2 linked regions of the Fodinicola acaciae genome follow. The protein of the gene in region 2 interacts with the protein of the main gene of each other region in a pairwise test. Links are inferred from orthologs where the notes say so. Each region holds a gene or a part of one and is shown on either strand. Other genes may lie near its edges.

Evidence for each region. Proteins that work in one complex are often made in the same cells at the same time.
Region 1: the proteins of aceE (region 2) and nth interact in binary tests that used the Escherichia coli proteins (3 or more experiments, as listed by UniProt). The link is inferred for Fodinicola acaciae from one-to-one orthologs.

The regions. Positions count from the first base shown.
Region 1 is NZ_WOTN01000004.1:170,155-173,203, forward strand. Bases 63-3,041 are described here. They hold nth (endonuclease III), read right to left. Parts: upstream 1,903-3,041; coding sequence 1,222-1,902; downstream 63-1,221. Other genes in these bases: GNX95_RS36045 (NUDIX hydrolase), read right to left, coding at 63-692; GNX95_RS36050 (TlpA family protein disulfide reductase), read right to left, coding at 689-1,225; GNX95_RS36060 (Crp/Fnr family transcriptional regulator), read left to right, coding at 2,154-2,828; GNX95_RS36065 (serine/threonine-protein kinase), read right to left, coding at 2,868-3,041. Outside these bases: more of GNX95_RS36045, read right to left, coding at 1-62; more of GNX95_RS36065, read right to left, coding at 3,042-3,049. UniProt on the Escherichia coli protein: DNA repair enzyme that has both DNA N-glycosylase activity and AP-lyase activity. The DNA N-glycosylase activity releases various damaged pyrimidines from DNA by cleaving the N-glycosidic bond, leaving an AP (apurinic/apyrimidinic) site.
Region 2 is NZ_WOTN01000001.1:2,655,290-2,658,663, reverse strand. Bases 23-3,326 are described here. They hold aceE (pyruvate dehydrogenase (acetyl-transferring), homodimeric type), read right to left. Parts: upstream 2,998-3,326; coding sequence 223-2,997; downstream 23-222. Other genes in these bases: GNX95_RS12405 (secondary thiamine-phosphate synthase enzyme YjbQ), read left to right, coding at 3,108-3,326; GNX95_RS12415 (hypothetical protein), read right to left, coding at 23-71. In the rest of the region: more of GNX95_RS12415, read right to left, coding at 1-22; more of GNX95_RS12405, read left to right, coding at 3,327-3,374. UniProt on the Escherichia coli protein: Component of the pyruvate dehydrogenase (PDH) complex, that catalyzes the overall conversion of pyruvate to acetyl-CoA and CO(2).

The DNA.
Region 1 (3,049 bases), on a different replicon or contig from region 2:
CCCTCCTCGAGCCCGCGGTCTCTCGCCGTAGATGGAACGTCCCGGACCCGCTCGGCGTGCCACGGTACGGTCCAACCGCCCAGATCCAGCAGCGCGGCCACCAGAAACCCGGTGAACCCCCACACCAGCATGCCGCGCACCTGGAAGCCCGGCCCCTGGTAGCCGGACGGATGGCGGACCATCACGCGGTTGGCCGGGTCGGCCAGCTCCGACACCGGTACGCGGGTCACCGTGGCGACCTCTGCGGCGTGCACCGGCGCCACCGGATGCGGCCGCTGCCACCACGCCAGCACCGGCGTGACCAGGAACTTCGACACCGGCACCGGCAGTGGCCGGAGCTGACCCAGCACCCGTACGGTCGTGGTGTCCAGGCCGGTCTCCTCGTACGCCTCACGGAGCGCGGTGTGCGCCAGGTCGCGGTCGCCGGGATCGGCGGCACCACCCGGAAACGCCGGCTGGCCGGCGTGGTTGCGCAGCGTATCGGCCCGCTGCAGGAGCAACAGGTCCGGACCTGGTACGACCCCGTCGCCGTTGGCGTCCGGCGCGTTCTCGCCGAAGAGCATCAACACGGCGGCCGTACGGCCAACCGCGGCCGTCACGCGCCGATAGTTGCTGAGCGGCCCCTCCAGGCCCTCGCCGACCGCGTCGGCGAGCTTTCGCATCCAGTCCGGCGGCTCCGCTGGTTGGCTCATCCGACGACCACGCCGAGATACCGTTTGACCAGGTCAGCCAGCGCTTTGTCGGTCAGCACCGGACCGGCGTACAGGTAGGTCACGGCGCCTTTGGCGTCGACGAAGACGGTGACCGGCAGGTTGGCGCGACCCAGGCCGCGTTCCACCGCGGCGTTGGGGTCGAAGACGTTCGCGAACCGGATGCCGACGTCCTGAGCCGCCTGCACCGACCTCGTCGGGTCGTCTTTCGTCGCCACACCGAGCACGACGAGATTGTCGCGCGCCTTGCTGTGCAGCCGTTGGAACGCCGGCATCTCCTGGCCGCACGGTGCGCACCAGGAGGCCCACAGGTTGACGACCATCGGCCGGCCGGTGAGCCGGTCCAGGCTGACCGTCTGTCCGCTGCCGTCCATGCAGGTCACGGTGACCGCCGGCAGCTTCCCCCCGGCGGCCGGCCGCGGACACGCGGCGAAGCCGGAGCCTTGGAACGGCACGGGCGCAGCGGCGCAACCGGCCACCACGGCCACGGCGAGCATGGCCGCCAGCCACCTCATGGCTTGACCATCGCCGCCAGTTCCTCGACGCGCGGGCCTTTGAGCAGCTTGACGGCGTCGGCGTACGCGGTCGGACCGGTGCCGTACGACGGACACAGCGACGCCAGGGTGCAGGCGCCACAGGCCGGCTTGCGCGCGTGGCAGACCCGGCGGCCGTGGAAGATCACCCGGTGCGACAGCATCGTCCAGTCCTTGCGCGGGATCAGCTCGCCGACGAGGTGCTCGACCTTGACCGGGTCCTCCTCGGCGGTCCAGCCGAACCGGCGGACCAGCCGGCCGAAGTGCGTGTCGACGGTGATGCCCGGCACGTCGAAGGCGTTGCCGAGGATGACGTTGGCGGTCTTGCGGCCGACGCCCGGCAGGGTGACCAGGTCGGCCAGCCGGCCCGGCACCTGTCCGTCGTACCTCTCCACCAGCGCCTGGCCGAGCTTGATCAGCGAGGAGGTCTTGTTGCGGTAGAAACCGGTCGGCCGGATCATCTCCTCCAGCTCGACCCGGTCGGCGCCGGCGTAGTCGGCGGCCGACCGATAGCGCTCGAACAGCGCCGGGGTCGTCTCGTTGACCCGCTTGTCGGTGCATTGCGCGGACAGGATGGTCGCCACCGCCAGCTCCAGCGGCGTGCGAAAGTCCAGCTCACAGTGCGCGTCGGGATGCGTCTCAGCGAGGATCTTGTGCATCTTGCGGGCCCGGCGGGTGAGCGCCAGCGCCGACTCCGGCTTGGTTTTGGCGGGGCTGACGACACCAGTCACCTTGCAGAGCCTACGGCGGGGATACGACAGAATGCCGGGCCGGGGGTGGCCGACGACATAGGCTCAAGTGGCCACATTCCACCCGCCGGAGCGTGCCTAACCGCACATGCCGGCGGAAAGAGCCCTAGACTCACGGCGCGGTCTCTCGATGATCGTTCACAGCACGCGGAGGTGCGGACATGGAGGAAGTGCTCGCGCGGGCGGGTCTGTTCCAGGGGGTTGACCCGGAAGCGGCCGAGGCGCTGGCAGCTCAGCTGGAGCATCTCGACGCGCCACGCGGCCAGGTCATCTTCTCCGAGGGGGACCCCGGCGACAGTCTCTACATCGTGGAGTCCGGCAAGGTCAAGGTCGGCCGCCGGGCCGCCGACGGCCGGGAGAACATGATCGCCGTGTTCGGTCCGAGCGACATGTTCGGCGAGCTGTCCCTGTTCGACCCGGGCCCGCGCACCGGTACGGCGGTCGCGGTGACCGACGCGCGCATCGCGCGGCTGCGCCAGCAGGCGTTGCGGCCGTGGATCACCAATCGGCCGGAGATCGCCGAGCAGCTGCTGCGCGTACTGGCCCGCCGGCTGCGGCGTACGAACGACGCGCTGGCCGACCTGATCTTCACCGACGTGCCCGGCCGGGTCGCCAAGAACCTGCTGCAGATGGCCGCGCGGTTCGGCTCGCGCGAAGGCAACACGCTGCGCGTCACGCACGACCTCACGCAGGAGGAGCTGGCGCAGCTGGTCGGCGCGTCCCGCGAGACTGTCAACAAGGCGCTCGCCGACTTCGCCTCCCGCGGCTGGCTGCGGCTGGAGGGCAAGAGCGTCGTGCTGCTCGACCACGAGCGGCTGGCCCGCCGCGCTCGCTAGCGGTCCAGTTCCGGGCAACCGGATGCGGAGGACGCCAGGTCAGTTGTTGACGATGAGTACGGCCGTGACGATCGCGCCGACGATGATGCCGGCGGCGACCACGATGCCGGCGGTGATCAGGATCAGCTGGCCGTTGCTGAACCTGTCCAGGAACGACTCGCTCTGCGCCGGCGGCGGCGGCGCCGGATGCGCGGTCACCGAGTACGGCTGGGACGGCGGGC
Region 2 (3,374 bases):
TACGCGCGTCGTCGCCAGATGACGACCGGTGCGTCCACCGGCACTGTCGACACCAGCTCGCCGTACGCCATCGCGGACCCCGCTTCCCCCGAAACCGCAGCACTTCAGGGACGGGTCCACAGCCCCGATCGGTTGCACGATCGCGCCGTGAAAATCCACGGCCACCGCGAGGCGGACGTTTTGACGGCCAAACCGGCAAAACGTCACCCTCGCGGTGATTCGCTAGCTCTCGCCGCCGGGGTTTTCGGCGGGCGGCGCGGCCGATACGTCATCGAGCCGGTATTTCTCCTGAGCGTTCTTCACGACATCCGCGGACACCGCGCCGGAGCGGGCCAGCTGCCGCAGCGCCGCGACCGCGATCGACTCGGCGTCCACGTGGAAGAAGCGGCGCAGCGCAGGCCGCGTGTCCGAGCGGCCGAAGCCGTCGGTCCCCAACGACACGAAGTCGTTCGGGACCCACTGCCGGATCAGGTCCGGCACGGCGCGCATGTAGTCGCTGACCGCCACAACCGGACCGTGCGCGTCGGCCAGCGCCTCGGCGATGTGCGGCGTCACCGGGGCCGGGTCGTTGGACAGCAGCGCGGCCTGCTCGGCGGCCACCGCGTTGCGGCGCAGCTCGGTCCACGAGGTCACCGACCACACGTCGGCGGCCACACCCCACTCCTCGGCGAGCAGCCGCTGCGCCTTCATCGCCGCCTGCATCGCCACACCGGACGCGAGGATCTGCGCCGGCTGCGCGTCATCGCCGACCTCCGGTGCCTTCGCATACCGGTAGATGCCGCGCCGGATGCCTTCCCGGACCTGCTCCTGGTCCAGCTCGGTCGGGAAGGCCGGCTGGTTGTACGGCTCGTTGTAGACGGTCAGGTAGTAGAAGATGTCCTCCGGCTTGTCGCCGTACATCCGCCGCAGCGCGTCCTCGACGATCACCGACACCTCGAAGGCCCACGCCGGGTCGTACGCGACGACAGCCGGGTTGGTGGCCGCCAACAGCAGCGAATGGCCGTCCTCGTGCTGCAGGCCCTCGCCGTTGAGCGTCGTACGGCCAGCGGTCGCGCCGAGCACGAAGCCGCGGGCCATCTGGTCGGCGGCCGCCCAGAAGGCGTCACCGGTGCGCTGGAAGCCGAACATCGAGTAGAAGATGTAGACCGGGATCATCGGCTCGCCGTGCGTCGCGTACGACGTGCCGGCGGCGGTGAACGACGCGGTCGAGCCGGCCTCGTTGATGCCTTCGTGCAGGATCTGGCCAGAGGTCGACTCCTTGTAGGCCAGCATCAGCTCGCGGTCGACCGAGATGTAGCCCTGGCCGTGCGGCGAGTAGATCTTGGCCGTCGGGAACAGCGAGTCCATGCCGAATGTGCGCGCCTCGTCAGGGATGATCGGCACGAACCGCGCGCCGATCTCCTTGTCGCGCATCAGGTCCTTGAGCAGCCGCACGAAGGCCATGGTGGTGGCGATCTTCTGCTTGCCGGAGCCCTTCTCCAGCTGCTTGTACGCCTCCGGGCCGGGCAGGATCAGCGTCTTGCCCTTGGACCGCCGGTCCGGCAGGAAGCCACCGAGGGTCTTGCGGCGCTCCATCATGTACTCGTACTCGTCGCTGTCCTTGCCGGGGTGATAGTACGGCGGCAGGTACTTGTCCAGAGCCGAGTCAGGGATGTCCAGGTAGAGCCGGTCGCGGAAGCCCTTCAGGTCCTCCACGGTCAGCTTCTTCATCTGGTGGGTGGCGTTGCGGCCCTCGAAGTGACTGCCCAGCGTCCAGCCCTTGATCGTCTTGGCGAGGATGACCGTCGGCTGGCCCTGGTGCTCGGTGGCCGCCTTGTAGGCCGCGTACAGCTTGCGGTAGTCGTGGCCGCCGCGCTTGAGGTTCCAGATCTCCTCGTCGGTCATGTTCTCGACCATCTTGCGGGTGCGCGGGTCCTGGCCGAAGAAGTGCTCGCGGACGAACGCGCCGGACTCGGCCTTGTAGGTCTGGTAGGAACCGTCCGGCGTGGTGTTCATGACGTTGACCAGCGCGCCGTCGCGGTCGGCGGCCAGCAGCGGGTCCCACTCGCGGCCCCAGATCACCTTGATCACGTTCCAGCCGGCGCCGCGGAAGAACGACTCCAGCTCCTGGATGATCTTGCCGTTGCCGCGTACCGGGCCGTCCAGGCGCTGCAGGTTGCAGTTGATCACGAAGGTGAGGTTGTCCAGCTCCTCGCGCGCGGCCAGGCCGATCTCGCCGAGCGACTCCGGCTCGTCCATCTCGCCGTCGCCGAGGAAGGCCCACACGTGCTGCTGGCTGGTGTCCCTGATGCCCCTGGCGTGCAGGTATTTGTTGAACCGGGCCTGGTAGATCGCGTTGATCGGGCCGAGCCCCATCGACACGGTCGGAAACTCCCAGAAGTCCGGCATCAGCCGCGGATGCGGATACGACGGGAGGCCGCCCTCGGTGTGCGAGAGCTCCTGCCGGAAGCCGTCCAGCTGGGCCTCGGTCAGCCGGCCCTCCAGGTAGGCGCGCGCGTACATGCCGGGGGAGGCGTGGCCCTGGAAGAAGATCTGGTCGCCGCCGCCGGGGTGGTCCTTGCCACGGAAGAAGTGGTTGAAGCCGACCTCGTAAAGGCTCGCGGAGGAGGCGTACGTGGAGATGTGGCCGCCGACCTCGATGCCGGGCCGCTGGGCGCGGTGCACCAGCATGGCGGCGTTCCACCGGACGTACGCGCGGATGCGGCGCTCGACGTACTCGTCGCCGGGGAACCACGGCTCCTTCGCCGGCGGGATGGTGTTGATGTAGTCCGTGTTGCGCAGCAGCGGCACGCCGACCTGGCGCTCACGCGTACGCTCCATCAGCCGCATCATCAGATATCGGGCCCGGGTCTTGCCGGCGTTGTCGATCACCGCGTCGAGCGACTCGATCCACTCCGCGGTCTCTTCCGGGTCGATGTCGGGCAGCTGGCTGGGGAGGCCGCCGATGATGACCGGCGGTCGCTCGGGTACGGACGTCAAGGTGTTGTCCTTCTCGATTCAGGGCCTGCTCACTCGCGGGTTGCGCGAGTGCGTGGACTTGACGTCCATCTTAGGTCCGCTGGGGTGTCATCCGGATATGTGAGCCTCGTTGGTGCACCCTAGTGGCCATGGAAAGCGCGCTCATTTCGGTACGCACCGGACCGCGGCAGGCCGTCGTCGACCTGACGACCCGCTGCGAGCGGTTCGTCAGCGACTTCGGCGACGGGTTGTTGCACGTCTTCGTGCCGCACGCGACCGCCGGTGTGGCCGTGCTGGAGACCGGCGCCGGCAGCGACGACGACCTGCTGGCGGCGCTGGACACGCTGCTGCCGACCGACGACAGGTGGCGGCACCGGCACGGTTCGCCGGGACACGGCCGCGACCACGTCGTACCG